Regions from separate parts of the Pseudactinotalea sp. Z1739 genome, predicted to be linked through region 2. Evidence: riboswitches for the same ligand, from Rfam matches in the RefSeq annotation. Region 2 holds a riboswitch; each other region holds the start of a gene.

Region 1 (9,477 bases), on a different contig from region 2:
ACTCACCCGTCCGTTCCGACCGCAACCGTTCGGCCACTCCCATGATGGTGGCGGTCAGCAACGCCAGCAGGACCGACGCGGCCAGGGCCATCCCGTAGTTCTCCGCACCGGGGCGCCCGATCAGCCGGAAGATGACCACCGGCAGGGTGGGTGCGTCGGGGCGGGCCAGGAAGGCGGTGGCGCCGAACTCCCCGAGGGAGACGGCGAACGCGAATCCGATCGCCAGCCCGAGCGACCGCACCAGGAAGGGCCCGTCGACGTGGGCGAGCACCCGGCCCGGAGAGGCGCCCAGCACCGCGGCGCTCTCGCGCTGTCGCGGGTCGATCGCCCGCAGCACCGGCAGCACCGTGCGCACCACCAGCGGAATCGCTACCACCGCCTGGGCGATCGGAATCAGGATCATCGACGTGCGCAGGTCCAGCGGCGGCCGGTTCAAGGTAATCAGGAACCCGAACCCGACCGTCACCGCCGACACCCCCAGGGGGAGCATGAAGAGGGTGTCCAGTCCCCAGACCGCACGGCGAGCGTGCACGTTGCGCGGCCGGCGCGAGACCACCAGCGCCACCAGTGCGCCCACCACCACCGCGATCACGGTGGCATCCACAGCCACCCGCAGGGAGTTCGCGGCCGCGTCCCACACCGTCACGGTGAGCGCGTTCGGTCCGCCGGTGCTGCCCAGGGCCACGTAGTTGTCCAGCCCCCACGTACCCGACGGCGTGCGCAGCGAGCGCACCACCAGCGCAGCCAGGGGCAGCGCGAGCAGGCCCACGATCGCCACGGCGGTCACCGCGGCCACCGGCAGATCCGGCCCCGGGCGGCCCCAGCGGGCGGCGAACCGGCCTCGACTTCGAGCCGTTTGGCCGAGACCGACGGTGCGGACACTCGACTTCGCCCGTAACCCTCGCTCTCGACGCCGCGGCACGGGCTGCCACAACCGCAGCCGGCGTGCCTGGTGCTGGGCGCCGTGTAGTTTCAGGGCCGCCTCCCGCCGGGCCCGGGCACGGGAGAAGGTGATGAGCGCGGCGGTCACCACCGAGAGTTGCAGCACCGAGAGCACCGCGGCGGTGCGCAGGTCGAGGAACTGGGTGGTCTGGATCCAGATCTCGGTCTCGATGGTGCCGAACCGGATCCCGCCCAGCACCAGCACCACACCGAACGCAGTGGAACAGAATAGGAACACCACTGAGGCGGCGGAGGTGATAGCCGGGGTCAGCGCCGGCATTGTCACAGACCAGAAGGCGCGCGCAGGGGAGGCGCCCAGCGCCCGGGCGCTCTGCTCGGTGCGCGGGTCCAGACGCTCCCAGAACCCGCCCACGGTCCGCACCACGATCGCATAGTTGAAGAACACCAGCGCCAGCACGATCGCGGTGAAGGTGCGATCCAGGCCCAGGAATCCCAGCGGCCCGTCAGCGGCCAGCAAGGCCCGGAACGCCACCCCCACCACCACGGTGGGTAGCACGAACGGGATCGTGATCAATGCCCGCAGGATCCGCTGGCCGCGGAACGTGCGCCGGTACAGCACGTAGGCACCGGAAACGCCCAGCAGTACCGAGAAGACGGCGCCGAGCACCCCCAGCGCGATCGTGAGGAAGAGGATCCGCCAGGTGCGCGGGCGGGCGAACACCTCGGTGAAGCCGCTGAGGTCCCACGCCCCGTCCGGCACGAAACCGCGCAACACCAAGGTGGTCACCGGCCAGGCGAAGAAGGTGGCCAGGAACACCAGCGGCACGGCGGCCGCGAGCACCCACACGCAACCTCGCAACCACCGTGCCATCCTCAGGACCCGTCCTGCCCGGCGGCCCGCGACCGACAGGTTGACGTGGTGCGCAGACCCGCCCGGGCGGCAGCGCAACACCGAACCACGCAGACCCGGACAGGACCGGACCTGGCCGGGCTGGGCCGGGTCAGGCTGGGCCGTCCCGGGCTGGGCCGGGCGGTGCTGGCTCCCATCCTCAGCCGATCACGATGTCGGTCCAAGCCTGGATCCAGTCCTGACGGTTCTCGTCGATCTCGGCCGGGTCCACCGTCAACGGTTCCTCGGCGAGGGGGGCCCATCGGGTCCACTCCTGCGGGAGTTCCAGGTCGTGGTTGACCGGGTACATGTACATCTGGCCGGGAATGTCGGCCTGGACGGCGTCGCTGAGCAGGAAGTCGATGAACGCCTCGGCGCCCTCGGGGTTGTCCGCCCCGGCCAGCACCCCGGCGTACTCCACCTGCCGGAAGCATGAGGTGAGCATCGCCGTCGTTGTCGGGTCCTCCCCGTCCGGTCCGACCTCGAAGGCCGGCGAGGTGGAGTAGGACAACGCCACCGGGCGCGGGCCCTGCCCGACCGAGCCGGAGAACTCCTCGGAGTAGGCGGTGGACCAGGAGTCGACGACGAGCAGGCCGTTGTCGGCCAGGTCCTGCCAGTACTGCGTCCAGCCGTCCCCGAACTCGGCGACCGTTGCCAACAGGAACGCCAGGCCGGGTGAGGACGTGGCCGGGTTGGTCACCACCACGTGGTCGGCGTAGTCGGGCCCGGTCAGGTCGGCCAGGTCGGACGGCTCGGCGACTCCGGCCTCGGAGTACCAGGCGGTGTCGATGTTCAGACACACATCGCCCACGTCGATCGGTGTGAGTTCGTCTCCGCCGTCGATCAGGTAGTCCTCGGCGGCCGGGGGCAGCGCAGCGGAGGTGTAGGGGCTGAAGACGTCCTCGGCGATGCCGCGGGAGGCGAAGGAGTTGTCGATGCCGTAGGCGACGTCGCCCAGGGGCGCGTCCTTCGTCAGGATCAGCTGGTTCACCAGGGCTCCCCCGTCACCGGGTGCGCTGAAGGACAGCGTGTAGCCGGAGTCCGACTCGAACTGGCTGATCAGATCCTCCGAGACGTGGAACGAGTCGTGCGTGACCACCTGGACCGTGCCTTCGCCGCCGGTGGTCTCGCCCTCCCCTACTGCGGTGGAGTCCGCGTCGTCGTCAGTGGGGGTGTCGGGGTTGTCGTTCCCGGCGCCCACCGTGCAGCCGGCCACGGCCAGTGCCAGGGCGGTGAACGCTGCTAGATGTCCGATCCGCCCGGGGTCCGGGCCGACCCGCCCGGGCCGGCGGCGAGACATGGTGTGGTGATTCATTCTTCCTCCTCAGCGTGATGTGAGAAGGGGTCCGCGGCGCGACGCCACGGGAGAGATGCTCGACTCCCTTCGCCGGTGCTAACCGGAGCAGGTTCGAGGGTCTGCGGGTGGCCGCACTCTCAGCGCCGCACCTGACTCGGCCGACGCTCCCCTGTCGCACCCACGAGGCTACACCCCGTCGGCCGGTGCGGCCGACGGGCGCGCGAGGATCGTGGACGGCTACGCTGGGTGCAGTCGTCGTAAAGGAGATCTGCCATGGAGCGAGTCGTCACCGCCGTTGCCACCATCGTCGCCGGCCTCGTCGCGAACAAGGTCCTCGGGACCGCCTGGAAGAGCGTCACCGGTCATGAGCCACCAACCGACGACAAGGACGGAAGCATGCCCATCGCTGAGATCGTGCTCTTCGCGGCGATCTCCAGCGCGCTGGTGGCGTTGGTCCGCGCCTACGCCAGCCGCGGCGCCCACAAGTGGCTGTCCAGCGGCGACGTCGCTCGTTGACCAGCGCGAGGCCGGCACCGGCACGTTCAGGCCTGGGTGTCCTCGATCTCGGCGCGCGCGGCCTCCAGGTCCTCGGTGAGTTCATCGACTCCGAGCAGGTCTGAACGCACCTTGTCGGTGCGGTACCCTGCGCGGCCCACCATGTGCGCGGCGATCGGAGCGGTCACCAGTTGGAAGATGATCACCGGGAGCACCTTCCAACCCACTTGCCAGGATCCCAGCGTCAGGGCCAGCCCGTTCATCATCAGGATGATGCCGAGCACCTGAGGTTTGGTGGCTGCGTGCAACCGTGACAGCAGGTCCGGGAACCGGACCATCCCGATCGCTGCGACCATCACGAGCGCGCTGCCGGTGATGAAGAAGGCAGAGGCGACGATCTCGCGCAGCAGTTCCGAGTTCATCGCTCGTCCTCCTCGGCATCGTCATCCAGCGCATGCCTTGCCTCGAGCCGTTGGAGTTCCTCTTCGCTGAGGATCCGGCCCTCATCCTCCGGCTCTGCGGCCGCGAACCGCGCCAGGGTCACCGCCGCCACGAACCCGACGATTGCCATCACCGTCAGCAACGGCACCAGGTCCACCCGTCCGGTCGTGGCCGACCACAGGGCCACGGTGCCGATCAGGGCCGCGATCACCACATCAAGGCCCACGATCCGGTCCAGCATGCTCGGGCCGCGCTCCACGCGGAAGAGCGCCACCAGGACCGCTCCGACGACCAGGATCCCGCAGATCCACAACACCGGCGCACTCATCGGTCCACCTCCCCAGCGTTGCCATCGGAGGCCCCCGCAGCGCGCCCGGCAGGGCCGGGATCCGGCGCTCCCCGGTCCGGCCCACCCCACCAGCGCCGGCGCGGCAATCCGGCACGGGCCAGGTCTTCCTGGTTGGCCAGGGCGTACAACAGGCGCCGCTCCTGGAGGAGTACCTGCCGGCGGAAGGTCTCGACACCCCCGCTGGTGGGCAGATCGAGCACGTGCACGTAGAGGGTGCCGGTGAGCCGATGCGCCTCCACGATGATCGAACCGGGAACCAGTGAGGTGAAGACCCCGGTCAGGGTGAGGATCAGGTCGGACTCCGAACGCAGCCGGATGCGGATGACGCCGCCCTCGGGGCCCCGGCGCGGGTGCAGCGCCATCTTCGACACCTCCACCGAGGCGAGCAGCACATCGACGATGAAGCGGGCGATCAGCCACACCGCCCCGGGAATACTCACCCGGCCGGCGTATCCGACCGCGGGCATCGGTGTCAACAGCACCAGCAGCACCGCGACGCCGAACCCGGCCAGCACGTTGGCCAGGGTCGGGTCACCCCACAACAGCACCCACAGCGCGGTCATCCACAGCAGCATCGGCCATCGGTTCAGCCAAGCGCTCAGGCCGGTCGGAGCGGACGGGTGGGCAGGCTGGGTTCTCATTCGGGCTCCACCTGGTGGGAGATGCCCTCGCCTCGTTCGCCGTCGGGCAGCACCGCCGAGACGTAGGGCGACTGGGCACGCAGGTCCCGCGCGGCCGCGTCGGTGTAGGCGTACAACGGACCGGCGACGACGGCGAGCAGCACTCCGATCGAGGCGATGACCGCTGCGGGGGCGAACATGCTGCGAGGTACGTCGGTCTCTGGCAGAGGCTGGGGGGCCGTCTGCCAGAACGCCTTGTTCCACGCCTTCACCACCGCGTACAGGGTGAGCAGTGACGTCACGAGGCTCGCGCCCACCGCGACATACGCCAGGGACGAATCGTGCTGGATGCCGGCCTGCACCAGACCCACTTTGCCCAGGAACCCTGACATGGGCGGGATTCCACCGAGGTTCATCGCTGGGATGAAGAACAAGATCGCCAGCGCCGGTGCGGCCTTGGTCAGGCTGCCGAGGCGCTCCAACGAGGTGCTGCCACCCCTGCGCTCGATCAGCCCTGCCACGAGGAACAATGCCGTCTGCACGGTGATGTGGTGGGTCACGTAGAAGATCGATGCGGACAGGCCGAGTTGATTCGCGAGGGCGATTCCGAACACCATGTAGCCGATGTGGCTGACCAGGGTGAAGGACAGCAGTCGCTTGATGTCGTCCTGGGCCACGGCGCCGAGGATGGCCACCACCATGGTGACGATCGCGGCCACGATCAGGATCGTGTCCATCCGCCCGTCGGTGAACAGCAGCGTCTGGGTACGGATGATGGCATACACGCCGACCTTGGTGAGCAGCCCGGCGAAGACCGCGGTGACCGGTGCCGGGGCCGTGGGATAGGAGTCGGGTAGCCACATCGACAGCGGGAAGACCGCCGCCTTGATGCCGAAGGCCAGTAACAACAGGATCTGCAGCACCAGGGAGACATTCGGATCGATCTCCGCCAGGCGCACGTTCAACTGCGCCAGGTTCAACGTGCCGGTGGCCGCGTAGATCATCGCGATGGCGATGAGGAACAGCATCGAGGACAGCAGCGACACGATCACGTAGATCGACCCGGCCCGCATCCGCGAGCCCGTGCCACCCAGGGTGAGCAGCACGTAACTCGCCGCGAGCAACATCTCGAACCCGACGAACAGGTTGAACAGGTCCCCGGTGAGGAAGGCGTTGGACACACCGGCGGCCAGCACCAGGTAGGTGGGGTGATAGATCGCCACCGGGGCGCCCTCATCGCCGTCGGCGAGACCCTGGGCCACCGAGTAGAGCAGCACCCCCAGCAGCACGACCGCGGAGACCACCAGCATCAGCGCGGAGAGCCGGTCGGCCACCAGCACGATGCCCACCGGGGCGCTCCAGTTGCCGAGGTTGACCACCTGGGGTCCCTGGGCGTGGGTGATCGCCACCAACGCGATCGCGATCCCCAGGACCACGGTCAAGGTGGTGACCGAGGCCGCCAACTGTGCTTTGGGACGGCGTGCCATGGCCAGGGCGAAGCCGGCAGCGAACAGGGGCAGGATCACCGGCATCGGTAATAGCCAGTTCATGTGGCGCCCCCCTTCGAGTCGGGGGCGCCGGGGACTGCTCCACCCGGGCCCTCGGCTGCCGAGTCGTCGGCGCTCACGTTCGGGGTGGACGGGGACGGCTGTTCCTCGATCCCCGGTTCCTCGGTCTCGTCACGGGCCTCGGCGGCCTCGACAGCCAGGCTCACCCCGAGGTCGTCGTCGCGGGTGTCCAGTTCACCGCGTTCCAGGCGCTGAGCCAGTCGGCGGTCCTCCAGGTCGTCCTGCACCTCGTCGTGGCCGTGCAACTGCCACGTGCGATAGGCCATGGCCAGCACGAACGCGGTCAGCCCCAGGTTGATCACGATCGCGGTCAGCACCATCGCCTGCGGCAGCGGATCGGCCATCTCCTCCTGTGGCCCGGACCCGAGCAGCGGAGGGCTCGCGGCGGCACCGCCGGCGAGCAAGAACATCAGGTTCACTCCGTTGCCGATGAGGTAGATGCCGACCAGCACCCTGGTCAGGCTCCGCTCGAGCAGCAGGTACACCCCGGCACCGAACTGCACGCCGACCGCGATCACCAGGGCCAGGCTCGGACTCGCTTCGATCATCCGCCCGCACCCCCTACGCCGGCTCTCAGGTCGTCCAGCACGTCGGCGTCACCGACCGCAGACCGGGGGGAGTCGTGCGCGACGTCGGGGGCGGCCCGCCCTTCGGCCTCACCCTGACGGTCCACTTCGGCACCCAGGGTCCGCAGGATGTCCAGGACGAGTCCGATGACGATCAGGTAGACCCCGATATCGAACGCCAGGGTGGTGAGCAGGTGGATCTCGCCGAGGATGCCGAGGTCGAGGTCCAGCCGGAAGGACTGCAGCGCCTGACCGCCGAAGAACAGCGGGGCGATGCCGGTGCCGGTGGCCACCAATAGCCCGCCGCCGAGCAGCCCACCCGGCTGCAGCGGCAGCGCCTCACCCAGTTCGTAGCGGCCCCCGGCCAGGTACCGCACGATCAGCGCCACCCCGGCGATCATCCCGGCGATGAACCCGCCGCCCGGGGCGTTGTGTCCCGCGAACAGCAGCCACACCGACAGCACCAACATGGTGTGGAACAGCATCCGAGTGATCACTTCGAACATCACCGAGCGTCGATACGGTGCCAGGGTGACACCACCGGGCAGCCACGGCTGACCCCGCCGGCCGGCGATCGGTGTGCCGGGTTCTCCCAGTCGTTGCATCGCCGGGTCCGGGGTCAGGCCCCTGCTCCAGGTGCGGGGACGCTCGGGGTCGTAGTCGCTGACGCGCTCCACACTGCGCTGCCGGTGCCGCAGGAACACCAGGGAGGCCACCCCGGTGGCGGCGACCAGCAGCACCGCGACCTCACCCATGGTGTCCCAAGCGCGCATGTCCACCAGGGTCACGTTGACGATGTTGCTGCCCCAACCGAACTGGTAACCCTCGGTGAGGAGGTCCTGGGAGATCTGCTCGTGGATCCGGGTGCCGGGGATGGTCAGCGCGAGCATGGACATCAGCACACCGGCACCGATGGCGATAACGGCTCGCCACCATCGGCTGGCCACGAGGGGCCGGTTGGAGAAGTAGGCCGGCAGACGGCGCAGCACGAGCAGGAACACCACGATCGTGACGGTCTCCACCAGCGCCTGGGTCAGCGCCAGGTCCGGGGAGCCGTGCAGGGCGAAGAGCAGCACCACACCGTAACCGGCCACCCCCATCAGCACCACGGCCTTGATCCGGCGCCGGGCGCGGGTGACCAGCAGCGCCGAGATCACGATCACCGCAGCGATCGCGCCGGAGACCGGGGAGTCCCACAACCTGACCTCCCCCGGGGTGACCCCGCCGGTGAACATCGCCGTGGTCACCAACGCCATCCCGACCAGCAGGATCACGCCCAGGTAGACCGGCAGTGCACCGCTCTGGGTGTAGGAGGTCAGCGAGGCCGAGAACCGGTCCAGCAAGCGCATCGAGTCGCGGTAGGTACGGTCGGCATCGACCGGCGGGCTGATCGCCTCCTGGAACCGCTCCACCATCGGGCGGCCCAGGGCGAGCAGCGACCCGAACACGATGATGAGCCCCGTCAGTCCCAGTGGGATACCGAATCCGGCCCACAGGGTCAGGTGCCCGGGCTGCCCCACCGGGTAACTCAGGGCGTACGGTGCGAGCAGGTACTCCCCCAGCGCGGGCAGCAATCCGGCGATCAGTCCGCCGGCGGCCAGCAGGTTCGGGGAGATGAACAGCCCGACGTGCTCGCGATCGAGCGGGGTCTCGGGCACTCCCGCCTTGCGGGCGTAGGCGCCCCAGAGGAACCGCACACCGTAGGCGAAGGTGAGAACGGAACCGACCACCACCACGACCATCAGCACCCAGTGGCGCGCTTCTCCGCCGTCGTTGAGCGCCTCCAGGACTGCTTCCTTGCCCACGTAACCGGCCGCCGGCGGCAGCCCGACCATGGAGATCACCGCGAGCAGCCCGGGAACGAACGCGCCCTTGAGATTGCGGGCCAGACCGGACAGTTCGCGTAGGTCCCGGGTGCCGGCGGCGGCGTCGATGACGCCGACGGTGAGGAAGAGCGCGGCCTTGAACATCGCGTGCGCCCCGAGCAGGGCCAGACCGGCCAGCGCGATACCGCGGTCGGGCTGGCCCACGAGCAGGATGAGGAAGCCGAGTTGGGAGACGGTGCCGAAGGCGAGCAGCAGCTTCAGGTCGTGCTGGCGCATCGCCCGGTATCCGCCCAGCAGCATCGTGGCCGAGCCGCTGATCAGCACCATCCAGTACCACACCGGGTTCTCGGCGAAGCCGGGCGCGAGACGAGCGACCAGGTACACACCGGCCTTGACCATGGCGGCGGCGTGCAAGTAGGCACTGACCGGCGTGGGCGCGGCCATCGCACCGGGCAGCCAGAAGTGGAACGGCACCAGGGCGGACTTGCTCAGCGCACCCAACAGCACCAGTACCAGGGCGGCG
Region 2 (9,477 bases):
CTCAGTCGTCCTCGGGCGCGTCGTCGTCGGCGGTGTCGCCGTCGCCGCCGTCGTCGGGCTCGTCCTCGACGTCGAGCCCGGCGAGGATCTCCCGCATGTGGGTGACCTCGTGCTGCTGGCTGTTCAGCATCGACTGGGCCAGGTCCACCAACTCAGGGTTCTCCCCGTCCAGGATCACGTCCTCGCAGATGCTCGAGCGGGCCTGGTGCAGCGCGATCATCTGCTCCAGGTACAGCGCGTTGGCCGCATCGCCCGACGCCGGACCGAGTTCACGGAACTCGGCATCGGTCACCACCTCGGTGTCCTGCTCCTCCGGAACCTCCGCGCCCCACTCGGTGAGCATGCCCTCCAGGGCCTCCACCTCGTCGTAGTGGGAGGTGTACAGGCTCAGTGAGAGCGTGTCCACCTCCTCCACCACATCGGCCTTGGACCGGATCACCTGGTGCAACTCCAGGCTGGTGCGGTGCAGCGCGATGAGGTCCTGGGCGTGGGTGACGTCGTCGTCGCTGAACTGCGGCTCGGCCTCCGGTTCGTCCTCCGGCGCCTCCTCTTCGGCGGCGGTGGTCTCCTCGGTCTCGGTGGGCTCGGGGCGCTCCGGGGAGGGGTCGGTGCAGGAACTGAGTGCCAGTGCGGCCACCAGGGCCACCGCGGCGCTGACCAGGCGGCGGCGCATCATGCCGGGCTGGGGGTAGGAACGATCACGCGCTCCACCCTACTTGGCCCGGGTGATCTGGATGGGGACGCTGCGCCCGCGTCGCAGGGCCTGTTCCAGCACGACGAAGCGGGGCTCGGGCAGATCGGCGAACGTGCGCCGGGGCAGCGCGGCCACCTGCGCCAGCACCGGATCGGCCAGCACCTGCTCACCCAGCGCCCGGTCCCCGCCGACCACCAATCCCTGCGGCAGTTGCGGCGCGGACCCGACCGGGCCGGGCAGCAAGTGCGCCGCGGCCAACTCCACCACCGCACCCACCAGCGCATCGGCCTGGTTGCCGCGCCGGCGGGCGAACCGCTGCTGGGACCACCCGCCGGCCGCGGTGCGTGACTGCACGTACTTGGTGCCGCTCTTGTGGGAGCGCAGCCGGGGGCCTTCGGCCCGGCCGACGGCGTAACCTCCGCGGCGGATCAGCACCAGTCCCAGGTGGGTCGGCGGGGCGCACCAGGCGCTGATCGCGGCCAGCGTCGCCGCGCTGGTGGCGTCGGGGTTGGTGGCGCCCGGGTCGGGGTAGTCCGGGCTGGGGTCGTCGGGGTTGGTGGCCTCCGGGTTGGCGGCGCCCGTCGTGCCGGGTTCCTCCCCGAACCGCAGGTCGAGGCCGGCGCACTCGCCCGCGCCGCCGGAGGCACCGGAGCCGAGGGGCCACCGGGAGAACTCGGCGAGTTCCCCGTCACCGCCGCGGATCCGCACGACCTCGGCTCCGTCGTCGTCGGCCGTGCTTCGGGCCAGCACCACGGCTCCCTCGTGACGGTCGGCGAAGCCGGTGATCCACGTACCGATCCGCTCGATCGGCACGTGCACCGTACGGACGGTCATGACGTCCTCAGTGGGCCGATGCGCACCGGGGTCAGCGGGCGACGAGCCCGGCCAGTTCCTCCCCGGCCAGGTAGGCGCGCACGTTCTGCTCGATCAGCGGCTCGGAGTTGCGCGGACGCCCACCGGCCGAGTGCGGGGTGATGATCACGTTCGGAGCGGACCAGTACGGGTCGTCGGCGGGCAGCGGTTCGGTGCGGAACACATCGAGCGCGGCTCCGCCGATGCTGCCCTGGTGCAACGCCTCCAGCAGCGCCGCATCATCCACGGTGGCCCCGCGGCCCACGTTGACGAACCAGGCGTGCTGCGGCAGCGCCTCGAACACCGCGGCGTCCACGATGGCCTCGGTGCGGGGGTTGGCGGGCAGAATGTTGATCAGCACGTCGGTGCGGGGGAGTTCGTCCGGCAGGTCCGCCGCGGTGATCACCGGGAACCCGGCGCGCTCCCCGGCGGTGGAGGCCACCCCGGTCACGGTGGCGCCCATCGCGGCCATCCAGGGGGCCAGTTCCTGCCCGATGGAGCCGAAGCCCCAGATCAGCACCCGGGCCCCGGACAGGGTGGAGAAGTTGCCGGTGCGCAGCGCCTGGTTGCCGCCCAGGTGGGTCTCGTCCCATTCGTTGTTGGCCTGGTAGAGCACGCACAGGTCCAGTCGGCGGGCCGCAGCCAGCACCATCGCGAGGGTGTGCTCGGCCACCGGACCGGCGTGCAGACCCAGCCCGGAGGTCATCGTGATGTCCTCGCTGAACCCGGCGTTCACCGCGGCGTCCATGCCGGCCATCAGGCCCTGCACCCACTTCAGGTTCGGCAGTTCCGCCGGGAGTTCACCCATGCGGTGCCCGGGCGTGGCCCACAACACGATCGCTTCGGCGTCGCGGTGCTCCTGCGGGATCGGCTCGGTCACCGCGTAGGTGACGGGCTGCACCTCCTCGGGCAGGTTCAGGTCAAGGTTGATGGAGTCGGGCAGGAGCAGTTTCACGAAGGGTCCTGGGGGTCGGGGGCGGGTTCGGTGGTGGGTGCGGCGAATTCGGGACGTGGGCGTACCCAGGCCCAGACCAGGCCGGCCGTGCCCAGCACGACGCCGGCCACGGCGAGCGAGACGAGTCGGCCGTCGGCGCCGTAGCCGAGCAGGTGGCGGGCGCCGAGCACCAGCAGGACGGCCAACCAGATCAGGATGCCCACGCTGAACATCAGCACGGAGGGCACCCTGGCCGGCTGCAACTCCTGTGGTGTTCGTTCGGGGTCGAGGCTGCGCACGTCTTGATGGTAGAGCCTCGGGCTACTGCGGTGGTGCGGCGGTGGTGCTGCAGTGGTGCTGCAGTGGTGAGCCGCTGCAGTCGGGCGAGGCGCCGTCGTCGGGCACTTCCCACCTGATGGGCGGGATTGGACGGAACCGAGTTCGGCTGGCCAAGATAGTGCCCCATGGGACAATCCACGCGCGAGGATGAGCGCACCTCCGGATTCGCCGGCCTCCTGGACCGCTACTTCGAGATCTCCGCGCGTGGCTCCACCATCGGGCGTGAGATCCGCGGCGGTCTGGTCACGTTCTTCGCGATGAGCTACATCATCGTCATCAACCCGCTCATCCTGGGCACCGTGCCCGACGGTACGGGCAACTTCATCGGCGGGATCGAGGAGCTGGCCGTCCCCCGGGTGGCGGCGACCACCGCCCTGGTCGCCGGGGTGCTGTGCATCGCGATGGGTCTGGTGGCGCGATTCCCACTGGCCATCGCCGCAGGCATGGGCCTGAACGCCGTAGTGGCCTACTCGATCGCCGCGCTGCCCGACGCCGGGCTGACCTGGGCCGACGCGATGGGCATCGTGGTGCTGGAGGGCATCATCATGCTCGTCCTGGTCCTGACCGGGTTCCGGCAGGCGGTGTTCCGCGCGGTTCCGTTCGAGTTGAAGATGGCCATCAGTGTGGGCATCGGATTGTTCATCGCCTTCGTCGGCCTCGTCAACGCCGGCATCATCCGGATCCCGGCCTCCATGGCCACGCCGGTGGAACTGGGGCTGAACGGGTCGCTGGGTGGGTGGCCCTCGCTGATCTTCGTGATCGGGCTGTTCACCGCCGGCATCCTGTGGGTGCGCAAGGTTCGCGGGGCGCTGCTGATCGCGATCGTGGTCGGCACCGGCCTGGCGATGCTCGCCGAGGCGTTCCTGAACGTGGGGCGGGCCTCGGAGGACAACCCCTGGGGTTGGCAGCTCAACCCGCCCGAGATCAGCGGTGAGATCATCTCGCTGCCCGACTTCGCCCTGCTGGGCCACTTCTCCCTGCTCGGTTCGATCGAGAAGGTCGGCATCGTCGTCGTCCTGCTGCTGGTGTTCACCCTGATGCTGGCCGACTTCTTCGACACCATGGGCACGATGGTGGCCGTGGGCGCCGAGGCCAAGCTGCTGGATGAGCAGGGCAACCCGCCGCGGACCCGAGAGATCCTGGTGGTCGACTCCTTCGGCGCCATCGCCGGCGGCGCGGGATCGGCCTCGACGGCGACCGCGTACATCGAATCCGCAGCCGGTGTCGGTGAGGGTGCCCGGACCGGGCTGAGCAGCGTGGTGGTCGGCATCGCGTTCCTGCTGGCCACGCTGTTCTCCCCGATCGTGGCGCTGGTGCCTTTCGAAGCGGCTACGCCGGTGTTGGTGCTGGTGGGCTTCCTGATGATGGCCCAGGTGACCGGTATCGACTGGAAGCGCACCGAGGTGGCGATCCCGGCGTTCCTGACCATCCTGATGATGCCGCTGACCTTCTCCATCGCCGCGGGGATGGGCGCCGGGTTCATCGCCTACGTGATCATCCAGGTGGGTGCCGGCCGGATCCGCAAGGTGCACCCGCTGATGTGGGTGACCTCGCTGATGTTCGTCTTCTACTTCGTGCGCGGTCCGATCGGAACGCTGCTCGGGGGTTAGCCGGGGCGCGGGCCGGGCGCGGGGCGGCGCGGGTGGCGTGTCCGCCGGCGGCTTGGGCTTGGCGAGTGGACCGGGTGGGCCGGTGCTCCGGGTGGGTAGCTGCACCGGGTAACTGCTGCTCCGAGTGACCGCGCTGCGGTTGGTGCACCGTCGCCCGCCGATGGACCATGGGGTATGACCCGCTCCGCTTCGCCCCGCACCTGGAGGTTCTCCGGTCGGATCGCCGGGTGGGGGACCGCGGGTGGAACCCGGTTCGTCGTGGGCAACTGGCACACCACTCCGCTGGGGCCATTCGCGGGGGTGATGGTGCAGCATCCGCACGGGCATCGAGTGCTGCTGGCGCCATCGACGGAGGTCGCCGAGTTCGTCTCGGCCACGTACCAGTTCGATGCCGTCGAGCCCGCGAACGTGACCGTGCACCGGTATGCACCCAGGCCCCCGGCAGGTGCGCGTGCGCGTGACGCCGTTGCGCGGGGAGTGGCAGATCCCGGCTCCTCCCAGCCGCCCGTACCGGCCGAGGCGCTGCCGCGGACTGTGCCCACCATGGCGGGGGAGCGGTGGCAGATCGGAGCCGGCCCGCTGTCTGCAACCGTGCAGATCGGCGAGCGGGCAGCGGTGGGTTGGCTGTTGCGCGCGCTGCCCGCTGCGGTGGCCGGTGCGCCCTGGTTCACCCTCCTGACCGATCCGGTCGCGCGGGTGGCCCTGCCAGGGGTGCGTACCCGCGGTTCGGCCGGGGGTGGGCGCAGGGAGTATTACGGCGCGAGCGACCTCCATCGTCTCGCCGGTGCTCGTAGCTCGTGGGATGGAACGGACCTGGGCGCGATGGTTCCGATCGACCCGCCGGTGCGGTTCGGGTTCGCCTCCACCCCGGCGACGCCCAGCCTCACCGACCTGGTCACCACGGTGCGCGGCGGGGCTCCCTGAGCGCGTACCCCACACGGCCAGTGCGCGAGGCGGACGGGCCCTCGTGAACTAATCTGGCGCGGTTACCTCCCGCGGGTCGGCGTGGGTGAGCCAACCGAGATGGTCAGGTGGGTCGCCACGTGCGGGACGGTGGTGCCCACCTGGGCCCACGCGTCGACGGCGGTGGCCACCACCTCCGCGAGGTCACCGGTGAGTTTGGTGGCGTAGTGGGCCGCTGGGGCGGCAACGCCGCGCTCCTGCGCGCGGGTGATGGCCGCCTCGATGATGGACATGTGTTCGCCGGCATCGTCCCCACCATCGAGTAGCGGGTATAGCGACCACTGCGCCACCGCCTCGATTCCGGTGGGTTCCAGGCGCACCGGGGCCACCTCGGGCAGGATCGTGGAGGTCAGGTCGCAGGTACGTTCGCCGGGGCAACCGCGGGAGAACAGCACATGGGCGGCGACGTGCCCGCCACCGGAGTGCCGGGAGGCGGCGGCGATGGCAGCCACGAGGTAACCGGCCAGGTCCTGTTCGGCCGGCACCGCCCGGGCACCGACGTATGTGCTGACCTCGTCGGTCTCGATCACCAGCCCCTCGGCGACGCCGCTCGCCTCCACCTCGGTGAGGGAGTCCAGGATCACGCGCACGAAGTCGTCGGTGTGCGGGTGGATGCTGAATCGCATCCCGACGCCCAGTTCGCGTGGGGTGGCCGCGCTGGTGCCGGTCATGGCGACCCTCTCCGTGCTGCCGTGGCCGGTGGTGCTCATCGGTGTCCTCCCGCCCCGGGGTACCTCATGAGCCGCCGATGCTCATCGGCGGGTGCCCAACTCCCTACGCCGGTACGAACCGGATCAGGTGGACGGGTCTGCGGACTCTCCGCACTCTCAGCGCTCCGCGCGCTCCCCGGGGGTTGGCTCGACGCTAACCGTGGCGGACCGGCGCTGTCCACTCGGGTGCCGATCGGCCTCGGGCGCCTACCGGCGAAATCAGCATTAGTCGGCTCTACCTGCAGGTTCAGCCGATCAATGCTGACTTCGGCGGGGGTCTGGTGGGGTGGGTTAGGGGGTGGGCTGGGGTTAGGGGGTGGGGGTGGGAGTGGGGTGGGTGGTGAGGGCTTGGCGGACTTGGTTGGCGATGGTGCCCGGGGGGCGCAGGTCGCGGCTGGTGAATCGCAGGATGGTGGCATCCGCCTCGGCCAGCAACCGGTTCTGGCGCTGCCGGTCCCGGAAGAGCGCCTCGGGTTCGCTGTGGACCTGGCGTCCGTCCATCTCGACGATGACCCAACCGCCGTCACGGCGCCGCCACCCCATGTCACCGCGCCCGATGAACGTACCGGTGGCATCGCGCAACACCACTTGGAGTTGATCCGGTGGCAGGTCGTGGTCATGGCAGTCGAGCCGTGCCCACGTCTCCAATGGCGACTCGGCGCGACCATCCACCAGCGGCCACCACGAGCCGACCCGAGCGGCACCGCGCCGCCCCTGCAGTCGCCGGCGGACGTCGGTGAGGTCGCTGGTGTTGATGAGCCCTTGGTTGAGGGCCGAATCGATTACGGCCACCCCGTTGTCGCGTCGCAGGAGCGGCAGAGCGTGGACGAGCGCGGTGGGGACGTCGCTCACCTGCCAGCCGGCGTACCGCACCCGGACCGGTACGTCGCGATATCGGCGCACGACGACGCCGACCGGTCCCCGCAGCCAGCGCCCACCCGTGATTGCTACCTCCGGCGTCAACTGCTGGGGCAGCCCTGCGACGCCGTGCAGGGCCAGGGCGCAGCAACCCACGGCGATGGCGTTCTCACCCATCGCCAGCAGGCCGGTCCAGGCCGCCTTGCGCCGGGCCGCGTCGAAGTCCCTCGGACGTTCCGGCTCGGTGTCGTAGACGCCGCGCACGACCCGCTGCCAGATGCCGCGAGCCACCAGGGTGGCGCACCGGTCACCACTGATGCCCAGAGCCCGGCATTGCGCGGTCGAAATGAGGCCGCACTGCCAGCGGGTGTACCGCAGCAGGCCCTCCGGGATCGGCACCGTGCGCATGACGCCAGTAAGCACCAATCCCCTGCGCCCATAGCGGCTGCCCACCAGCACCTGTGGACACAGTTTCCCCCTGTGCATACCCGCCCACCCCCTGCCTCAACCATGCCCATTGGGGTCAACCCCACCGGCCGAAGCCAGCATTAGTCGACTTTGCGGCACGTTCAGCCGACTAATGCTGGCTTCGCCGGCGGCCGGCGGCCGGGGGCCGGGGCCGGGAGTCGGCGGCCGGCGGCCGGGGGCCGGGGCCGGGAGTCGGCGGCCGGGGGCCGGGAGCCGGGGGGCCGGGTGGGGGTGGCTGGTGGGTTGTTAGCCGTGGGAGTGGCGGCCGATGAGGAACCAGGCCACGGGGCCCAGGAAGGGGAGGGCGAACACGGCCAGCACCCACAGCGCCTTGATTCCGGAGGTGTAGTTGCGCGACTGCGCGATGGACATGAGCGCGGCGACGATGAGCGCCAGCCACGCCAGCGCGAAGACGACGACCAGGAGGCCTCCTGCGGCGGCTTCAAACATGTCCCGACCCTAGCAACGGGCCCGGATGGGTACTTGACCTGGGAAGTCAGGTTCCGCAGTAGGTTACGAACGGGGCGGCCTCGAAGCGGTCAGGTTCCGCAGTAGGTCACGAACGGGGCGGCCTCGGCCGGGGCGGGCTCGGTGTAGCGCTCCAGTCCCGGGCGCTCGGTGAAGGGCTGGGTGATCACGTCCAGCAATTCCTCGAAGGGGCCCAGGTCCGCGGTGCCGGCAGCGGCGAGGGCCTCCTCGACCAGGTGGTTGCGCGGGATGTAGATGGGGTTCACCTGGGCCATCACGCTCGCGTCCGGGCGATAGGAGAGCCAGCGTTGCAGCCACGGCTCGAAGGCAGGCCGCTCGGTCGATGACGCCGGGTCGCCTCTGTTACCGTCGAGCGATGCCGGGGCCGGAACCCCAACGCCACCGGCACTGCCGGACAGCGTGGGCACCGGAACCTGGTCACTATCGGCGTCGCCGAACAGTGCCGGCACCGAAACGTCATCGTCACCCGCACCGCCGAACAACACCCGCACCGGGCCCGCGTCCCCGCCGGCCGCTGTGGTCAGGTGGCGGAAGAAGGAGGTGTAGTCCACACCCCAAGCACCCAGGAGCGAGGTGAGGTCGCGGATCAGGGCGGTTGCGTCGTCGTCGGGCGTGAAGGACTCCAGTCCGAGTTTGGCGCGCATGCCGCGCGTCCAGACGGCGGAGTAGACCTCCGGGAAGGTGTCCAGCGCCGCGGTGGCCGACTCGACGGCCTGCTCCTGGTCCGCACTGATCAGCGGCAGCAGCGTTTCGGCGAACCGGGCCAGGTTCCACTGCGCGATCTGCGGTTGGCGGCCGTAGGCGTAGCGGCCCAGGGCGTCGATGGAGCTGAACACGGTGCCCGGGTCGAAGGCGTCCATGAACGCGCACGGACCGTAGTCGATGCTCTGCCCGGAGATGGTGGTGTTGTCGGTGTTCATCACCCCGTGCACGAACCCGATCAGCATCCATTTCGCGACCAACTCGGCCTGCGCGGCCAGTACCGCCTCGAACAGGGCCAGGTAGGGGTTCTCGGCCTCCCGCGCCTGCGGGTGGTGCCGGGTGATGGCGTGATCGGCCAGGCGGCGCAGCAGATCCTCATCACCGGTGGAGCGGGCGTAGGCGAACGTGCCCACCCGCAGATGACTGTCCGCCACCCGGGCCAGGACCGCACCGGGCAGGGGGCGCTCACGCATCACCGCCTGACCGGTGGCCACCACCGACAGCGACCGGGTGGTCGGCACCCCCAGGGCGTGCAGCGCTTCGCTGATGAGGAACTCCCGCAGCATCGGACCAACCGCGGCCAGCCCGTCCCCGCCGCGGGCGAACGGGGTGGGGCCCGAACCCTTCAGGTGCAGGTCACGCAGGTTGCCGGCGGCATCGGTGAGTTCACCCAGGAGCAGGGCCCGGCCATCACCCAGCCGCGGCACGTAGGTGCCGAACTGGTGGCCGGCGTAGGCCTGGGCCACCGGGGTGGCGCCCTCGGGCACCTCGTTGCCGAGCAGGAACCGCAGGCCGGACGGGCTGCGCAAGTACTCCGGGTCCAGGCCCAGTTCATCGGCGAGGGTGTCGTTCAGCGCG
Region 3 (9,477 bases), on a different contig from region 2:
CAGTTCGCGCAACAGTTGCGCCACGATCAGCCCTTCCAGCGCTGCGGCGTCGAGGAGTCCGCAGGACTGTCTCGCCGCCAACTCGGCCCGGTAGGCGGCCAACACCTGTGCACGCCCGGCGCCGGCCCAGGTGCGCAGGGTCTGCTCCGCGCCGTCGCGTCGTCGCGCACACACTGAGGCCACCAGCTCCACCGAGGTGAGCAGATGGGCCACGTCCCGCGCCGCCAGGTCGCGACGGTGCTGCTGAGCCGCGGGCTGTTGCGGGTCACCGTCGAAGTCGATCACCCAGTAGCGCTCGTTCGCACGCAGCACCTGTCCAACGTGCAGGTCGCCGTGCAGGTGGATGGTGGGCGCGGTCAGGTCATCGGGGATGGTGTCCAGCAGCTGCTCCAGGACGCCGCGGCGATCGCGCAGGCGCCGTCCGGCGTCGCCGCCGGTGACCGCCAAGGCCTCGGTGAGCGCGTCGTGTGCACCGGCGCGCACTCGTCTGCCATGGGCCGGTGGCCCCTGACCCATCCGGGCCAGGTCGGTATGCAGCCGGGCCGCGAGCGCTCCCAACTGTCGTGGCCAGGTGGGTTCGGGTCCGCCGTCCAGGTGGGCCAGCACGTCATCGACCGCCCAGGTCCACCCGTCGGTGGCGCCGGGAATGAGTTCGGTGACCATCGCCACGGTGGCCCGGCCCCGCGGGTGCACCCAGTCCAGCCGGCCCCGCAGCGCCGGTGTGACGCCCGAGCCGATCGAGGCCAGGTGGTCCAGGATCACCCCGGCCCGGTCGGCGCTGCCCCAGGCGTGGATCACCTTGACCACGGATTGCCCCACGGCGACCGACCAGTTGGTCATGTCCACCCCGAAATCGCGTTCGTCCGCGCCGGTGAGAGGTCGTGACCGGCCGGCGGACGACGGCGCAGGACCGGCGACGGACGGTCCGGTCGCGTACCGGCCGGGCCGGGTGATCTCCACATGTCCCTGGGTGGCCGGCAGACCGGCCGCGCGGGCCTGGTCGGGCGGGGTGGGTGCTACGGAGGCGGCGCCTGCAGACGGCGCGGGTGCGTCGTCGTCGGCCGGCCCTGCCGTGATGGCATTCACCAGGTCCGCAGCCAGTCCGTCGCCGGCACGGGCCGACACACCACGGGCGCTGAGCGCCTGCACCCGCCCGTCCTCGTCCAGCGCCAGGCGCCCGTGCCGGGTCCTCACCACGTCCATGGGCCACAGCCTCTCAGGTCCCGCCCGCTGTCGGACGCGAGCAGGCGTTGACACGCGTGGGGGCAGCGGCGATGTTCAAGCTCGGGCTAGGCTTGCGCAGCCAGGCGCACATCGATGAGGAGACGTCCGTGACAAGAGAATCCCTGACCTTCCTGTTCCTACCGGAGAGTGCCTACGGGCCGACGAACAACTGCATCGGGGTCGGTAAGGAACTGGTGCGCCGCGGGCACCGGGTGGTCTTCGCGTCGGAATCCTCCTGGGCCGGCCAACTCAGTCCGCACGGGTTCGTCGAGGACCTGGTGGACCTGGAGCCACCAGCGCAGGACGAGGCCGAGCAGGACGCGGGGGCATTCTGGAAGAACTACATCCAGGAGATCTCCCCGGAGTTCCTCAAGAGCACCCAGGAGCAACTGACCACCGTGAGTCGCCCGATCCTGGAGGCGCTGATCGAGGGGGTGAAGTACTCCGCACCGGCGCTGCGAGAGGTGGTCGAGCGTAACCAGCCCGACGTGACGATCCTGGACAACGTGCTCACCTTCCCCGCCCTGATGACCTCCCCGGCGAAGTACGTGCGGGTGGTCTCCTGCAACCCGCTGGAGGTTCCCGGGGAGAACATCGCCCCGGTGTTCTCCGGGTTGGGGCAGGACGACCGGGAAGGCTGGGCCACCTTCCGCGAGGCCTACGAGCGCTCCCACCGGGAGGTGTGGGAGGACTTCAACGCCTGGGTGCAGGAACAAGGTGCTCCGCCGCTGCCCTACCTGGAGTTCAGCCACGCCGGCGACCGCAACCTGTACCTGTACCCCGCCGAGATCGACTACACCGACGCCCGTCCGCTGGATTCGACCTGGTACCGGATCGACTCGGCGGTGCGCGAGACCGAGGCCGAGGCGGACATCCCCGCGCACTTCCTGGACGGATCCAAACCGCTGATCTACTTCAGCCTCGGCTCCCTCGGTGGCGCCGACGTGGGGCTGATGCGCAGCGTGATCGCCGCCCTGGCCGAGACCGACTACCACATCATCGTCTCCAAGGGCCCGCTGCACGCCGAGATCGAACTCGCCGACAACATGTGGGGCGCGGAGTTCCTCCCGCAGACCACGATCATCCCGAAGGTGGACCTGGTGATCACCCACGGCGGCAACAACACCGTCACCGAGTCGCTGCACTTCGGGAAGCCGATGGTGCTGATGCCGCTGTTCTGGGACCAGTACGACAACGCCCAACGCGTGCACGAGAAGGGCCTGGGACGGCGCGTGGACACCTACCGGGTGAGTGCCACGGAACTGCGCCAAGCGGTGGCCGACCTGCTGGCCGACACCGGGATGCGAGCCGAGGCCGAGCGCATCGGGGAGCGGATCCGGGCCCGGCGCGGCTTGCACAGGGCGGCGGACCTGCTGGTCGAGATCGGGCGGCAGGGTGTGGCGGAGCGAGCCGGCTCATGACGTGCGCGAACCCACGAGCCACCGGGCTCGTGAGAGGCTCGGCCCATGACTGACTCCGTCTCCACCGAACGGCCCTCGGCCGCCGCGGGCACACCTCTGGACCTGATCAACCCCGCCACGGGGGAGGTCGCCCGCACCGTGCACCTGTCCACGATCGACGACGTCGATGCCGCCGTGGCGAGCGCGGGTGCGGCGGCGCCGGCCTGGGCCGGGCGGACCCCCTCCGAACGCGCGCGGGTACTGTTGCGGCTCGCCGATGCGCTGGAGGCGCACACCGATGAACTGGCGGCGTTGGAAGTGGCCGAGACCGGTAAGCCGTGGACGGTGGTGGCCGAGGGGGAGATTCCCTTCGCCGCGGACAACCTACGCTTTTTCGCCGGGGCGGCCCGTTCCACCGACGGCACCGGGGCCGGGGTGTTCTCCGACGGGTACACCTCGATGATGGTGCGCCGCCCGGTGGGGGTGGTGGCCAGTATCGCCCCGTGGAACTTCCCGCTGGTGATGGCGGTGTGGAAGATCGGACCCGCACTGGCTGCGGGCAACTCCGTGGTGATCAAACCGGCTCCGTTGACGCCGAGCAGCACCCTTCGGATCGCCGAACTGGCCGCTGAGTGCGGGCTGCCCGAGGGGGCGCTCGGGGTGGTCACCGGCGACGGTGATGTGGGCGCGGCGCTGGCCGGGCACGCCGGGGTGGACATGGTCAGCGTGACCGGGTCCACCCAGACCGGCAAGGCCGTGATGCGCGGGGCGGTCGAGGGCGTCAAACGGGTGCACCTGGAACTGGGCGGCAAGGCCCCGGCGGTGGTCTTCTCCGACGCCGACATCACCCAGATGGCCCACGCCGTAGCGATGGGCGCCACCTACTCCACCGGTCAGGACTGCACCGCCGCGACCCGGGTCTACCTGCAGCGGGAGATCTTCGATCAGGGGGTCGATGCCCTGCGGGCCGTCATGGAAACCGTGGTGGCCGGGGACCCCCACGACCCAGCGACCCACATCGGTCCACTGATCTCCGCCGCCCACCGGGAGCGGGTGCACGGCTTCGTCACTCGCGCGGTGAGCCAGGGGGGCGAGGTCCTCACCGGCGGGGAGCCGCTGGAAGGGCCGGGGTTCTTCTACCCGCCCACCCTGGTGGTCGGTGCGGCGCAGGACTCCGAACTCGTCCAGGGGGAGGTGTTCGGACCGGTGCTGGTGGCGCTGCCCTTCGACGATGAGGAGCAGGCGGTGGCTCTGGCCAATGACAGTGCCTACGGGCTGGCCTCCTCGGTGTGGACCTCCGATGTGGCCCGGGCGATCCGGGTCAGCCACCGGTTGGAGGTGGGGGTGACCTGGATCAACGACCACCTGCCGCTCGCTTCGGAGGCCCCGCACGGGGGTGTGAAGGGGTCGGGCTTCGGCAAGGACATGAGCATCGAGCCGTTGCTGGACTACTCGGTGATGCGGCACGTGATGATCCGGCACCAGGTGCCCCCGGAGACCACCGGGTTCCGGCCCGCCTGAGGTTTCACGGGCGCCGGGCGCGGCGACCGGCCCCGGGTGAGCCCGCGAAGTGGTGCAGGGGGCCGTGGCCGGAGCCGACCTGGAGGTCATCGGCAGCGGCCAGGGCGGTGGTGAGCCAGGCCTTGGCGACGCGCACGGCGGACTCCCAGTCGCCCTCGCGCTCGACCACCCGGGTAGCGATCGCAGAGGAGAGCGAGCAACCGGTGCCGTGGGTGTTGGGAGTGTCGATCCACGCCGAGGACACCTGGGTGACACTGCCACCGGGCCAGACCAGCAGATCGGTGGCCCGTTCCCCGGGCAGGTGCCCGCCCTTGGCCAGCACGCTCACCCCGTACTTCCTGGCCACCTGGCGCGCCTGCGCCGTTGCCTCCTCCCAGTCCCCAGCGGTCTCGGTTTCGGCGAGCACAGCCAGTTCGGGGATGTTCGGGGTGATCAACCCGGCCCGTGCGATGAGGCCGGACAGCGCCTCGGAGGTATCGGCGTCCAGCAGTCGGTCTCCGCTGGTGGCCACCATCACCGGATCGAGCACCACGTAGGCTGCCGTGCTGCGCTCCAGCCACGCGGTGACCACCTCGATGGTGGCCGTGTTTGCCAGCATCCCGATCTTGACCGCATCGACCTGGATGTCCTCGCTGATCGCCTCGAGTTGGTCGACCAGGAACTGCGGCGGGGGGATGTGCACACCCCGGACCCCGCGGGTGTTCTGTGCGGTCAGCGCAGTGACCGCCGCCATGCCGTATCCGCCGTTGGCCGCGATCGACTTGATGTCCGCCTGGACCCCCGCGCCGCCGGAGGGGTCGGATCCGGCGATGGACAAGACGCGCGGAATGCTCATGCGCCGGCCTTGCCCGGGCCGGATCCTGCGGCGTCCCAGTCGGTACGCAGCCCCCGGGCCACCGTCTCGGGATCCGGCGCCGCACACAACGCCGAGACCACTGCCACCCCGCCGGCCCCGGCCCGCCGCAGCGGCCCGGCGTCCTCGGGCCGCACGCCGCCGATCGCCACGCACGGCAGCGGCGTCCGGGCGGCGAACCGGCCGAACCCCTCGATACCGAGCGCGTCCGGGTGGTCGGTCTTCGTCGTCGTCGGCCGGATCACCCCCACTCCCAGGTAGTCGACGGTGCCCCCGGGTAGGGCGGCGACGGCTTCTAGGTGCGCGACTGTATTGGCAGTGAGACCGACGATCGCCTCCGGTCCCAGTTCCGCACGGGCCGCCACCGCTGCGTCATCGAGTTGCCCCAGGTGCACCCCGTGCACCGGCAGGCCGCGGCTGCGTGCGGCGACGACGACGTCGAGTCGGTCGTTGACGATCAGGCGCGCCCGGCCATCGATCACCTCGGCGAGGTACGTCAACTGACGCAGGTGATCGTCCAGGTCGGCCTCCTTGTCCCGCAGTTGCACGGTGTGCACCCCGCCGGCCACCGCGGCTGCCACCGTGGCGGGCACGCCGCGCGGTGCGCACAACTCGCGGTCGGTGACCAGGTAGATGCCCGGCTGCATTCAGGCCTCCTGCGGGTCCGGCGCAGGTGCCGCCAGCACCTCGACCCGAGCCTGCTCGATCACCTGCTCCGGGGTGATGCCGGCCAGTGCGTCCAGGAACGCGGGCAGGAACGTGCCCGGGCCGTGAGCGTCGGTGGCCGCCTGTTCGGCGGCGATGCCGTAGACCACGTGCGCGGCGGACACCGCGGTCAGCGCGCTGGTGGTCCCACGGGCACCGAGCATCGCGGCGATGATCGAGCCGAGTGCGCAGCCGGCGCCGGTGATCCGGGTGAGCAGCGGGTGGCCGTTATCGACCCTGATGGCCGCTGACCCGTCGGTGATGAGGTCACGCGCACCGGAGACCGCCACCACCATCGAGGTCTCGCGGGCCAGGGCTGCGGCGACCGGGGCGGCTGTGTCGGTGTCGTCTGCGGAATCCACCCCGCGCCCACCGGCCCCGGCGCCTGCCAGTGCGATGATCTCCGAGGCGTTGCCGCGCACTGCCGTGGGCCCGGCGGCGAGCAGTTCGGCGGCGAAACCGGTGCGCAACGGCAGGGCTCCGATCGCCACCGGGTCAAGCACCCACGGGGTGCCGGCTTCGCTCGCGGCGCTCACCGCCGCCCGGCCGGCGTCGCGCTGCTGATGGGACAACGTGCCCAGGTTGATCAGCAGTCCGGAAGCCATCGGGGCGAACACCCCCGCCTCCTCGGCCGTGTCCACCATGGCCGGTGCCGCCCCGATCGCCAGTAACGCGTTGGCGGAGAAGTTCGTAGCCACGTGGTTGGTGATGTTGTGCACCAACGGGCTGTGCTTCCGCAGGACTCGCAGCAGGTGTGCGGCCTGCTCTGTCACGTCGACCGCCTCCGGAAGGCCGGCCGATTCGGTGTGACCGGAGACATCAGTCATGGACATTCCCTTCGCTAGTACGAACTAGTGCAGGTTCGACGGGTGTCATCTCAGCCGCGCGGTGGGCGGCACCCCGTGTCGTGACCTCCGAGTCTAACAACCCCACCCCGCAGAAGGTCGGGTCACCCCACACCGGCCGTCCCCCCACGCCCTCCCCCACGCCCGCCCCCGCCACACCTGCCGCCCCCACACGCGACCCCGCCCCACGCCACCACCCCCACGCCACCACCCCCGCCGCCACCGCGCCCGCCGCCACCGCGCCCGCCGCCACCGCGCCCGCCGCCACCCCCGCCGAGGGCGACCCTGGCGGTCGAGGGCGATTGGTAGGAACGTCGCCGTCGACCACAACGCTCGTTCTCGAGGGCGGCAGCGTGCCGGAATAGATCCGGTGGCGGTGATGTTTGTAGGGGTGTATATGCAAATGCATCGAGTTTCTTGAGAGGCCTGCACCATGCAGTTCGGAATCTTCAGCGTCAGTGACGTCACCACTGACCCCACCACCGGTCACACGCCGAACGACACCGAGCGGGTACGGGCGATGATGACCATCGCCCAGCACGCCGACCAGGCGGGGTTGGACGTCTTCGCCACCGGTGAGCACCACAACCCGCCGTTCGTGGCCTCCTCGCCCACCACGATGCTGGGCTACCTGGCCGGGACCACCAAGCACATCACGCTGTCCACCGCGACCACCCTGATCACCACGAACGACCCGGTGAAGATCGCCGAGGACTACGCCATGCTGCAGGTGCTCGCAGACGGCCGGATGGACCTGATGATGGGCCGCGGTAACACCGGCCCGGTCTACCCCTGGTTCGGCCAGGACATCCGCCAGGGCGTGAACCTCGCGATCGAGAACTACGCCCTGCTGCGCCGCCTGTGGACCGAGGACGTGGTGGACTGGGACGGGAAGTTCCGCACTCCGCTGCAGGGCTTCACCGCCACCCCCCGCCCGCTGGACGGGGTGCCCCCGTTCGTGTGGCACGGCTCCATCCGTACCCCCGAGATCGCCGAGCAGGCCGCCTTCTACGGCGACGGGTTCCTGCACAACAACATCTTCTGGCCGATCGACCACACCAAGAAGATGGTCAGTTTCTACCGGAAGCGCTTCGAGTATTACGGCCATGGCAAGGCGGACCAGGCGATCGTGGGCCTGGGCGGACAGTTCTTCGCCCGGAAGAATTCCCAGGACGCGTGGAACGAGTTCCGGCCCTACTTCGACAACGCCCCGGTCTACGGTCACGGACCCTCGATGGAGGACTTCACCCGCGAGACCCCCCTGACCGTGGGTTCACCGCAGCAGATCATCGACCGCTACGCCACGATGCGCGAGCACGTGGGCGACTATCAGCGGCAGTTGTTCCTCGTCGATCACGCCGGGTTGCCGTTGAAGACGGTGCTGGAGCAGATCGACATCCTGGCCGAGGAGATCGTGCCGGCGCTGCGCGAGATCAACGAGGCAGCCCGTCCGGCGCATGTCCCCTCGAACCCGCCCAGCCACGCCGACCGGGTGGCCCAGGTCGCCGAGGCCGGCACGTCCCAGGGCCAGCACGTGGCCGGCGAGGACCGCTGGACCGGCCGCCGAGCCGAGGACGACGTCGCTACCGCCGCCGCCGGCGCCGCTCAGCGTGGCGCCGCGTTCGGACTCTGAAGAAAGGACTCACCCCTGATGACTACCCGCACGATCGTCGCCATCTCCGGTGGCCTGAACAAGCCCTCCTCGACCCGGCTGCTCACCGACCGGCTGGTCGAGGCCGCCGTGAGTGAACTCAAGGCCCGCGGCGTCCAGGCGCAGGTGGAGGTCGTGGAACTGCGCGACCACGCCCACGACACCGTCAACGCGATGCTGTCCGGGTTCCCCTCCGGAGACCTCAAGGGAGTGCTGGAGCGCCTAGCCGCCGCCGACGGCGTCATCGCCGTCAGCCCGATCTACACCACCGGAGCGTCGGGGTTGTTCAAGTCCTTCGTGGACATCATCGAGAAGGACGCCCTGACCGGGATGCCGGTACTGCTGGGGGCCACCGGCGGTACCGCGCGGCACTCCCTGGCGCTGGAGTACGCGATCCGGCCGATGTTCACCTACCTGCGGACCGACGTGGTCACCACCGCGGTGTTCGCCGCCACAGACGACTGGTCCGGTCAGGCCGACGACGTCAATCCGCTCCCGGCCCGGATCAGCCGGGCGGGTCGCGAATTCGCCGAACTCGTGGCGGCCCGGGACGAGGCCCGCCCGGGCGACCTGTACGACGACGTCCCCTCCTTCGAGGCGATGTTCTCCAAACTCTGAGCACCGCCAACGCTCAGCCGAGGTCCGTACCCGCCGAGGGCGCCTCATCGCACCGGGAATGGTGAGTACTGGTCGGCGGCCACGGCGGGGCGTATGGTCGAACCAGCACTCTCAAGGAGGTCACGATGACCCGCAGATGGCACCGCTGGCTACCGGCCGCAGTGGTCGGCGTCGTGATCGCGGGCGGGGTCGGGCTCACGGCGCAGGCCGGTTCGGCCGACCTGCCCGAGAAGTCACCCGAGGACGTCCTGACCATGGTGGCCGAGCACTCGGTGGAGGCATTCTCCGGGGAGTTCCAGACGAGCACCGAACTCGGACTGCCCGATCTGTCCGGCCTGGATGGTGCCTTCGGCCACGGGAACCGCGGCGGCATGCCGGCACCGGATCTCGCTGAGGATGCCGCACCGGAGCCGACCCAGGGCGCCGGTGATGAGAACGCCGGGCAGCGCGGCGACTCCGGAGTGGGCGAGGTCCTGGAGTTGCTGACCGGCGAGCACACCGCACGGGTCTACGTCGACGGGCAGCAGGGGCGCATCCAGGTGCTGGACGATCTGGCCGAACGGAACGTGATCCGCACCGAGGAGGAGGTGTGGTTCTACGACTCCCGTGAGAATGCCGCCACCCACCTGGCGTTGCCGGCACCCGGCGACGAGGTGTGCC

The links. Region 2 has a riboswitch for thiamine pyrophosphate ahead of ACO0LV_RS07975 (YkoF family thiamine/hydroxymethylpyrimidine-binding protein). Riboswitches for the same ligand answer to the same signal wherever they lie in the genome.
Region 1: it holds a riboswitch for thiamine pyrophosphate, as region 2 does, so the genes downstream of both, ACO0LV_RS14910 (thiamine ABC transporter substrate-binding protein) here and ACO0LV_RS07975 (YkoF family thiamine/hydroxymethylpyrimidine-binding protein) in region 2, are expected to answer to the same signal.
Region 3: it holds a riboswitch for thiamine pyrophosphate, as region 2 does, so the genes downstream of both, thiM (hydroxyethylthiazole kinase) here and ACO0LV_RS07975 (YkoF family thiamine/hydroxymethylpyrimidine-binding protein) in region 2, are expected to answer to the same signal.

Annotation. Positions count from the first base shown of each region.
Region 1 is NZ_JBMPQA010000012.1:39,328-48,804, forward strand. It holds gene ACO0LV_RS14905 (ABC transporter permease) at 1-1,774, opposite strand, end outside; gene ACO0LV_RS14910 (thiamine ABC transporter substrate-binding protein) at 1,953-3,107, opposite strand; TPP riboswitch at 3,155-3,270, opposite strand; gene ACO0LV_RS14915 (DUF4235 domain-containing protein) at 3,363-3,605, shown strand; gene mnhG (monovalent cation/H(+) antiporter subunit G) at 3,632-4,006, opposite strand; gene ACO0LV_RS14925 (monovalent cation/H+ antiporter complex subunit F) at 4,003-4,353, opposite strand; gene ACO0LV_RS14930 (Na+/H+ antiporter subunit E) at 4,350-5,015, opposite strand; gene ACO0LV_RS14935 (Na+/H+ antiporter subunit D) at 5,012-6,544, opposite strand; gene ACO0LV_RS14940 (Na(+)/H(+) antiporter subunit C) at 6,541-7,110, opposite strand; gene ACO0LV_RS14945 (Na+/H+ antiporter subunit A) at 7,107-9,477, opposite strand, start outside.
Region 2 is NZ_JBMPQA010000005.1:41,845-51,321, forward strand. It holds gene ACO0LV_RS07945 (DUF305 domain-containing protein) at 2-673, opposite strand; gene ACO0LV_RS07950 (acVLRF1 family peptidyl-tRNA hydrolase) at 713-1,528, opposite strand; gene ACO0LV_RS07955 (NAD(P)-dependent oxidoreductase) at 1,560-2,501, opposite strand; gene ACO0LV_RS07960 (hypothetical protein) at 2,498-2,779, opposite strand; gene ACO0LV_RS07965 (NCS2 family permease) at 2,945-4,429, shown strand; gene ACO0LV_RS07970 (hypothetical protein) at 4,604-5,353, shown strand; gene ACO0LV_RS07975 (YkoF family thiamine/hydroxymethylpyrimidine-binding protein) at 5,416-6,102, opposite strand; TPP riboswitch at 6,145-6,251, opposite strand; gene ACO0LV_RS07980 (hypothetical protein) at 6,412-7,368, opposite strand; gene ACO0LV_RS07985 (PLDc N-terminal domain-containing protein) at 7,675-7,878, opposite strand; gene ACO0LV_RS07990 (protein adenylyltransferase SelO) at 7,968-9,477, opposite strand, start outside.
Region 3 is NZ_JBMPQA010000002.1:207,505-216,981, reverse strand. It holds gene ACO0LV_RS03435 (hypothetical protein) at 1-1,203, opposite strand, end outside; gene ACO0LV_RS03430 (nucleotide disphospho-sugar-binding domain-containing protein) at 1,332-2,645, shown strand; gene ACO0LV_RS03425 (aminobutyraldehyde dehydrogenase) at 2,691-4,145, shown strand; gene thiD (bifunctional hydroxymethylpyrimidine kinase/phosphomethylpyrimidine kinase) at 4,150-4,980, opposite strand; gene thiE (thiamine phosphate synthase) at 4,977-5,645, opposite strand; gene thiM (hydroxyethylthiazole kinase) at 5,646-6,530, opposite strand; TPP riboswitch at 6,519-6,616, opposite strand; gene ACO0LV_RS03405 (LLM class flavin-dependent oxidoreductase) at 6,982-8,181, shown strand; gene ACO0LV_RS03400 (FMN reductase) at 8,200-8,817, shown strand; gene ACO0LV_RS03395 (LolA family protein) at 8,943-9,477, shown strand, end outside.